Linked DNA regions of Flectobacillus major DSM 103. The protein of the gene in region 2 interacts with the protein of the main gene of each other region in a pairwise test. Links are inferred from orthologs where the notes say so. Each region holds a gene or a part of one and is shown on either strand. Other genes may lie near its edges. The genes, in order: FLEMA_RS0110030 and hypB.

The links.
Region 1: the proteins of hypB (region 2) and FLEMA_RS0110030 interact in binary tests that used the Escherichia coli proteins (3 or more experiments, as listed by UniProt). The link is inferred for Flectobacillus major DSM 103 from one-to-one orthologs.

What each region holds. Positions count from the first base shown.
Region 1 is NZ_KE386491.1:1,945,753-1,948,812, forward strand. The notes cover bases 79-2,802. They hold FLEMA_RS0110030 (FKBP-type peptidyl-prolyl cis-trans isomerase), read right to left. Parts: upstream 1,835-2,802; coding sequence 1,322-1,834; downstream 79-1,321. Other genes in these bases: FLEMA_RS0110010 (START-like domain-containing protein), read right to left, coding at 79-81; FLEMA_RS68135 (deoxycytidylate deaminase), read left to right, coding at 697-1,173; FLEMA_RS0110035 (acyl carrier protein phosphodiesterase), read left to right, coding at 2,021-2,623; holA (DNA polymerase III subunit delta), read left to right, coding at 2,718-2,802. In the rest of the region: more of FLEMA_RS0110010, read right to left, coding at 1-78; more of holA, read left to right, coding at 2,803-3,060. UniProt on the Escherichia coli protein: Folding helper with both chaperone and peptidyl-prolyl cis-trans isomerase (PPIase) activities. Chaperone activity prevents aggregation of unfolded or partially folded proteins and promotes their correct folding.
Region 2 is NZ_ATXY01000003.1:99,689-102,799, forward strand. The notes cover bases 220-2,994. They hold hypB (hydrogenase nickel incorporation protein HypB), read right to left. Parts: upstream 2,074-2,994; coding sequence 1,366-2,073; downstream 220-1,365. Other genes in these bases: hypF (carbamoyltransferase HypF), read right to left, coding at 220-1,369; FLEMA_RS0100610 (hydrogenase maturation nickel metallochaperone HypA/HybF), read right to left, coding at 2,135-2,479; FLEMA_RS0100615 (tetratricopeptide repeat protein), read right to left, coding at 2,603-2,994. In the rest of the region: more of hypF, read right to left, coding at 1-219; more of FLEMA_RS0100615, read right to left, coding at 2,995-3,111. UniProt on the Escherichia coli protein: Involved in the maturation of [NiFe] hydrogenases. Required for nickel insertion into the metal center of the hydrogenase. Exhibits a low intrinsic GTPase activity, which is essential for nickel insertion.

The DNA.
Region 1 (3,060 bases), on a different replicon or contig from region 2:
AGAGGCTGAACTGATATACGGGAATAACACCTTTGGCGATGCTCTTAATTCAAACTCAACAACAAATTTGTGCTTACTCATACGCAAGAATTTAAAATTACCTTTTTGGCAAAGGTATAATTCTCTGATTAATATGCAAGTTTTTATATCATCTTTCCGAAAATAATATGCAAAACAACTTCCAAATGTCTACATATCAGATACTTATACCTAAACACCACATATTTAACAATATTCTAAAAATATATTTTTTTTAGATGTCATAATTAATTGACAACCAACTAGTAATCCTATACGTTACAAATTATTTTCATAATTTTCCATCAAAGCACTTGCCTCCCATATATTAATTGCCTAATTTTGCATCACAAAAAAATAAGGCGGGGTAGCTCAGATGGTTAGAGCGTAGGATTCATAACCCTAAGGTCGGCAGTTCGATCCTGCTCCCCGCTACTATAATCACTCTTTGATTAGTCTTTATTTTTTTATTTTTCGCATGGCGGGGTAGCTCAGATGGTTAGAGCGTAGGATTCATAACCCTAAGGTCGGCAGTTCGATCCTGCTCCCCGCTACTATAAAAGCCTTTCAGCAATGAAAGGCTTTTTTTATACGCATCAAGTCCCTTATTTAAGTTGTATTCCTTTCTAGAATCCTTTAATTTAGTACTATTCTCAAGATTAAACATATTTGATTAATATGGCAAGACCAGCATTTGAAGATATTTATATGGAATTGGCAATCAACCTTTCCAAGCGCTCGCACTGTATCAAGGCTCATGTGGGTGCAGTACTAACAAAAGATACAAGAATTATTTCGATTGGTTATAATGGTCCTCCTTCTGGTACTCATAACTGTGACGAGGAATTTCCAGAACATGGCTGCGAGCGTGACTCAAAGGGTAGCTGTTCGTTGGCTTTGCATGCCGAACAAAACGCTATCTTGTTTGCAGTAAAAAATGGGTCGGAAGTAGAAGGTGCTACTTTATATGTTACGCTGTCGCCATGTATTGCCTGTGCCAGAATTATTTATTCTATGAAAATTAGTAAAGTTATATTCCTTGACTCTTATGCCCAATACAAAGGTTTGCCCAAAGATGAAGGCGTTGAATTTCTGAGAAAATTTGGGGTTGAGGTTGTACAATACGACAAAACGAAATTACAAAAAACAGTATAACAAATATAAGTCATCCCAATGTGAGTGAATGAGTAATTATTTTTGACTATAATTTTCACCAGTAGTGATGCAATGCTTTGATGTTGAACATAAAAAAGGCGTTCGAAATTAGTTTTCCGAACGCCTTTTTTATGTTAAATATCAATTATTAATGATGTACACCACCATCGCCATGAACATGACCATGTTCTAATTCAGACACAGTAGCTTCTCTTACTTTCAAGATAGTTCCTTTAAAGAACATCTCTTTGTCGGCTAATGGGTGGTTAAAATCCATACGAACAATTTCGTCTGTTACTTCCAAAATTTTACCCTGTAGTCTATTACCTCGGTCATCGGTCATAGGCAAGAAATTGCCCACTTCAAGCATTTCGTCTACCACTTCGCCATCTACTTTGAAAATTTCCTTTGGCAATGCTACTACTGCATCATGGTCGTATTCGCCATAACCTTCTTCTGCGGGTACAGCAAATTCAAAGCTATCTCCTTCTTGAAGACCAGCGATATTATCTTCAAAAGCTTCAGGCAAACCACTCATTCCGTGGATAAAGACCATCGGCTCATCTTGTTCTACCGTTTCTACTAACTCTTTTTCACCATTTTTATCAGTCACTGTCAACTCATAAGTCAATGACACAACTTTTGCATTTGAAATTTGCATTATCTTAAATATGTTTTATCTGTCGACAACTTGACACAAAACAGGATAACCTACCCAGAGAAGTTGTCGACTATAACTCTAAGTAACTTCAAACAGACATCTCTCATATAGTTTGTCCATTTTTTTACAAACGTAAGGTTTTTTCCTTAACTTTATGGAGAGACAACATCAAATTTCTATAAAAAGTTGAATTACTTATCACATATTTACTTGTCGGGTCAAGATGAAGACATTATCATTGGCAACTTCCTAGGCGATTATGTCAAAGGGCATTTGAGTAAACTCGAAAAAAGTCCTTATAACAAAAGAGTCTTGACTGGTATTGCTCTGCACCGACAAATCGACTCCTATACCGACGCTCATCCGACTGTACGCAAAAGTACCGAAAGGCTCAAATCCAAATACCATAAGTTTTCGGGCATTATTGTGGATATGTACTACGACCATATTTTGGCCAAAAACTTTCATCAATTTTCAGATATTCCTCTTACACAATTTAGTCAGCAATTCTATGAGCTTTTGGCTCGACGCAGCGATGATATTCCAGCGGCACTCGACCGCATGGTGGTATCTATGACTACTCGTGACTGGCTGAGTAATTACGCTACCTTGGAAGGCTTATCGTGGGCATTGCGGGGTATTGCTTCTCGCCTCAAGTTTGTTTCGGGTATAGAAAATGCTACCGACGATTTGGTGGCCGACTATCATCGTTTTGAAGAAGACTTTATGGCTTTCTTTCCTGAAGTACAAGCACATAGCGTCCGCTTTTTAGAACAGCCTTCTTTTTGAGTTCTTAAAAAACAAGCCTGATTCGCTTTTCTGTCAATAATCATGCTTAATTTTAGGTTGTTTTATCAAAGAATACCTTTAACAGATTCCGATAATGCCCAAATTAGTACAAGACGTTTTAAAAGAATTAAAAAAAAAACATTTCGCACCGCTTTACCTTCTTCATGGCGATGAACCTTTCTTTATTGATAAAGTTACTGACTTTATTGAAGAAAACGCTTTGCCTGTAGCCGACCGCAGTTTTAATCAATATATATTATATGGTAAGGATTTGACCGTACCAAGCTTGCTTTCGTATGCCAAACGCTTTCCGATGATGTCAGAACGACAATTGATTTTGGTAAAAGAAGCTCAAGGAATACAGGGTATAGAACAAAAAGAGATGCAAGCAGCCCTAGAAGCTTATGCCAAAAACCCTCTTCCTTCTACTGTATTGG
Region 2 (3,111 bases):
TTTCTAAATCGCCTAAATACTGGCTAACATATAAGTTATCGGTGTTTTGAATAGAAAAAGTACTTTTTAATGACGCTCCAAAACCCAAGGACACACTGGTATCTGAGTTTATTGCTGCCTTATTTTTTACTACTAATAAATTGCCACGGCTTCGTCTGATCAGAATTTTTTGTTGATATTTTTCAGAAAACCGTATTACTGTGTCATCTTGTGGAACAATGATTCGGCGGTTATTGGTCAAAATATAATCTACTATTGGTGATAATTCGGATAATGCTTTTTCATCTTCAAAAATGATTGGACTACCACTAACATTACCACTTGTTGCTACCAAAGGCTTTCCAAAATCATAAGCAATCAGGCTCAATATGGGCGTATAGGGCAACATCGCACCTATATAATCAAGATTGGGATTGACTCCTTTGGCTATTTGCGTACCTATATTTGGGCGTTGCTTGAGTAATACAATAGGAGCTTCGGTACTTTGAAGAGCCTCTTTTTCTTTTTCATGGATAAACACCTCTTTTTCAAGCAATTTTATATCAGGAAACAAGACAGCAAAAGGCTTTGTTGGTCGGTTTTTGCGTGTTCTGAGCTTATTAACAGCACTTTCGTTGGTGGCATCGCACATCAATAAGTAACCTCCAATTCCTTTAACTGCCAAAATATTGCCTGCTTCTAATGCCCATTTTACCCGACTCAATATCCAGTGACTGTCGTACAGCTCGGCTATTGCTTGAGCTTGTCCATCAATTGTTTTGTACCAACCCAACTTAGGGCCACATACATTACAAGAGTTGGTTTGGGCATAAAAGCGTCGGTCGTTGGGATTATGGTATTCTGTCAAACAAGCCTCGCACATCGCAAAATCGGCCATTGTGGTCTGCGGTCGGTCGTAAGGTAATTTTGTTATAATAGAATACCGTGGGCCACAATTAGTACAACTGATAAATGGATAGCGATAACGCTTATTGTGAGTATCATCGAGTTCTAGTCGACAGTGATGGCACATAGCAAAGTCAGGAGCAAGCAATAATGAAGCCTTACCTTCCGATGTACTTTCTGTAATTGAAAAATCTTCAAAAAACTGTTTATCAATATGTTTTAATATTGAATAGTCGATTTGTGCCAACGATGGAGCTTGGAAAAGTACTTGTTGGTAAAAATTTTGGGCAGTTGTTGCATCGGTATTAAAGATAATCTCAACTCCCTCCAAACCATTACGCACCTGTCCTTTTAGCCCCCAATTGTTTGCTAACTGATACACAAACGGCCTAAAACCAACCCCTTGAACTAGCCCTTTTAGGCTAATAGAATAAGTATACTGTACTTGATTTTTTGCTTTATTGTTGATACTTACGCTATTCATGCTTCTACCAAACTTCCTTTTTTCTCTGCTACTTTCTCGGTCAACCATCTACACCATTCGTCCATTCCATCACCTTTCAAGCTCGAAATTGTCATTACATCAAGGTCTGGATTTACTTCTCTGGCATCTTTAGTAACGGCATCTACCGAAAAAGGTACATAAGGCAATAGGTCGGCTTTTGAAACAATCAGCAGCTCGCTTGTCAGAAACATGCGAGGGTATTTTTTGGGCTTATCGTCGCCTTCGGTACTAGCCAAAACCGTTACCCGATAATCTTCGCCCAAGTCGAATGCTGCTGGACAAACAAGGTTACCTACGTTTTCAATAAAGAGTATATCTACCCCCGTTAAGTCGATATGATCGAGGGCTTGATAAATCATTTGGGCTTCGATATGGCACATTCCGCCTGTTACAATTTGTAGGGCATTGATACCTACTTCACGCATGCGGATAGCATCACGTTCGGTTTCGGGGTCGCCTACCAGTACAGCCATATTGAGTTTTCCCTGTAGTCGCTTGCCTGTTTCTTGCATCAAAGTTGTTTTTCCGCTACCTGGCGACGAACATACATTGATTACTAGCATATTAGGCAATCGCTCACGAATAGCCTTTGCCACAAAATCATTGACTTTGAGCAAATTCATCGTTGTGTTATCGCACTGAATAGAGCCTACGGCTGCTTGATTAGATTTGGGCTTACTCATTTTATAAAGATTAAGATTTTGCAACAATTGAATAGTACAGTTTTTTGAAAAAAAAACCTAATCAGGGTTCGTCCAACTCGACACTACTAATTAATAATTCTTCGCCCTGTACAACATTGCGGCTAGGTTGTCCACAAGGACAAATAAAGCGATACTGTGCTACTTCAGAAGTTGTATTACAAGCCTCACAATGAATCAGAATCGGTAAAATTGTAACATGCAACGACGTTTTTTGATAGCGAGGTTCATCTTCCAAAACCGCCTGAAACGCATTTTGCATAAGAATAGGCTGTACATTTGAGAGCAACCCCACGGTTAAATTGATTCCTCGAACCCTTGGAATATCATTGGGAAATTCTTCTTCCAAAGTGCGGAAAATATTTCTGACTAATGAAATTTCGTGCATTTGTTTTATGCTAATTACTTTCTAAAATCAAATATATTCTATTTAAGGTTATAAAAAATAAAAAATCGTATTTTTAGAAAAATTTTTCTAAAAATACGATTTCTCTTCAAAAGAAGGCTTTTTTTACAATATAAATGCTAGTTCATTTAATTTTTCGATATGAATTTGAGCTTCTGCCAAAAGCTTTTCGTCGTTGACCAACTCTTGGATTTCTTCGGCCTTTAGTTTCATTTCGTCTAGCAATGCTTTTTGTTTTTCGGCATCTTCTTCATGAACATGCCAGCATGCTTCTAGGTAATTAAGCAGGGTTAGGGTTCGTTCATAAGGATATTCGTAAGCTGTACGTACCGCCAAAGCTTCGTTATAAAAATCTAAGGCTTTTCGGTAATTATCGGTCAGTTTGGCTTCAGGGTATTTGGTGAGGGCATTGGCATAATGATTGCAAATTGTGGCATATTCGTAAGGATGAGTTGCTAGGGTAAAATAAGCAAGAGCCTGCTTGAAAGAGCTAATCGAAACGGCAGCCCAAATACTTTTCTTTTTAGCCTCATCAGGAATCTCGCTGTAGATAATACCTAAATGATGTTGAATTTCGGCAAAAACATCTGGTGTTGCATCTTGAGTAAAGGTTT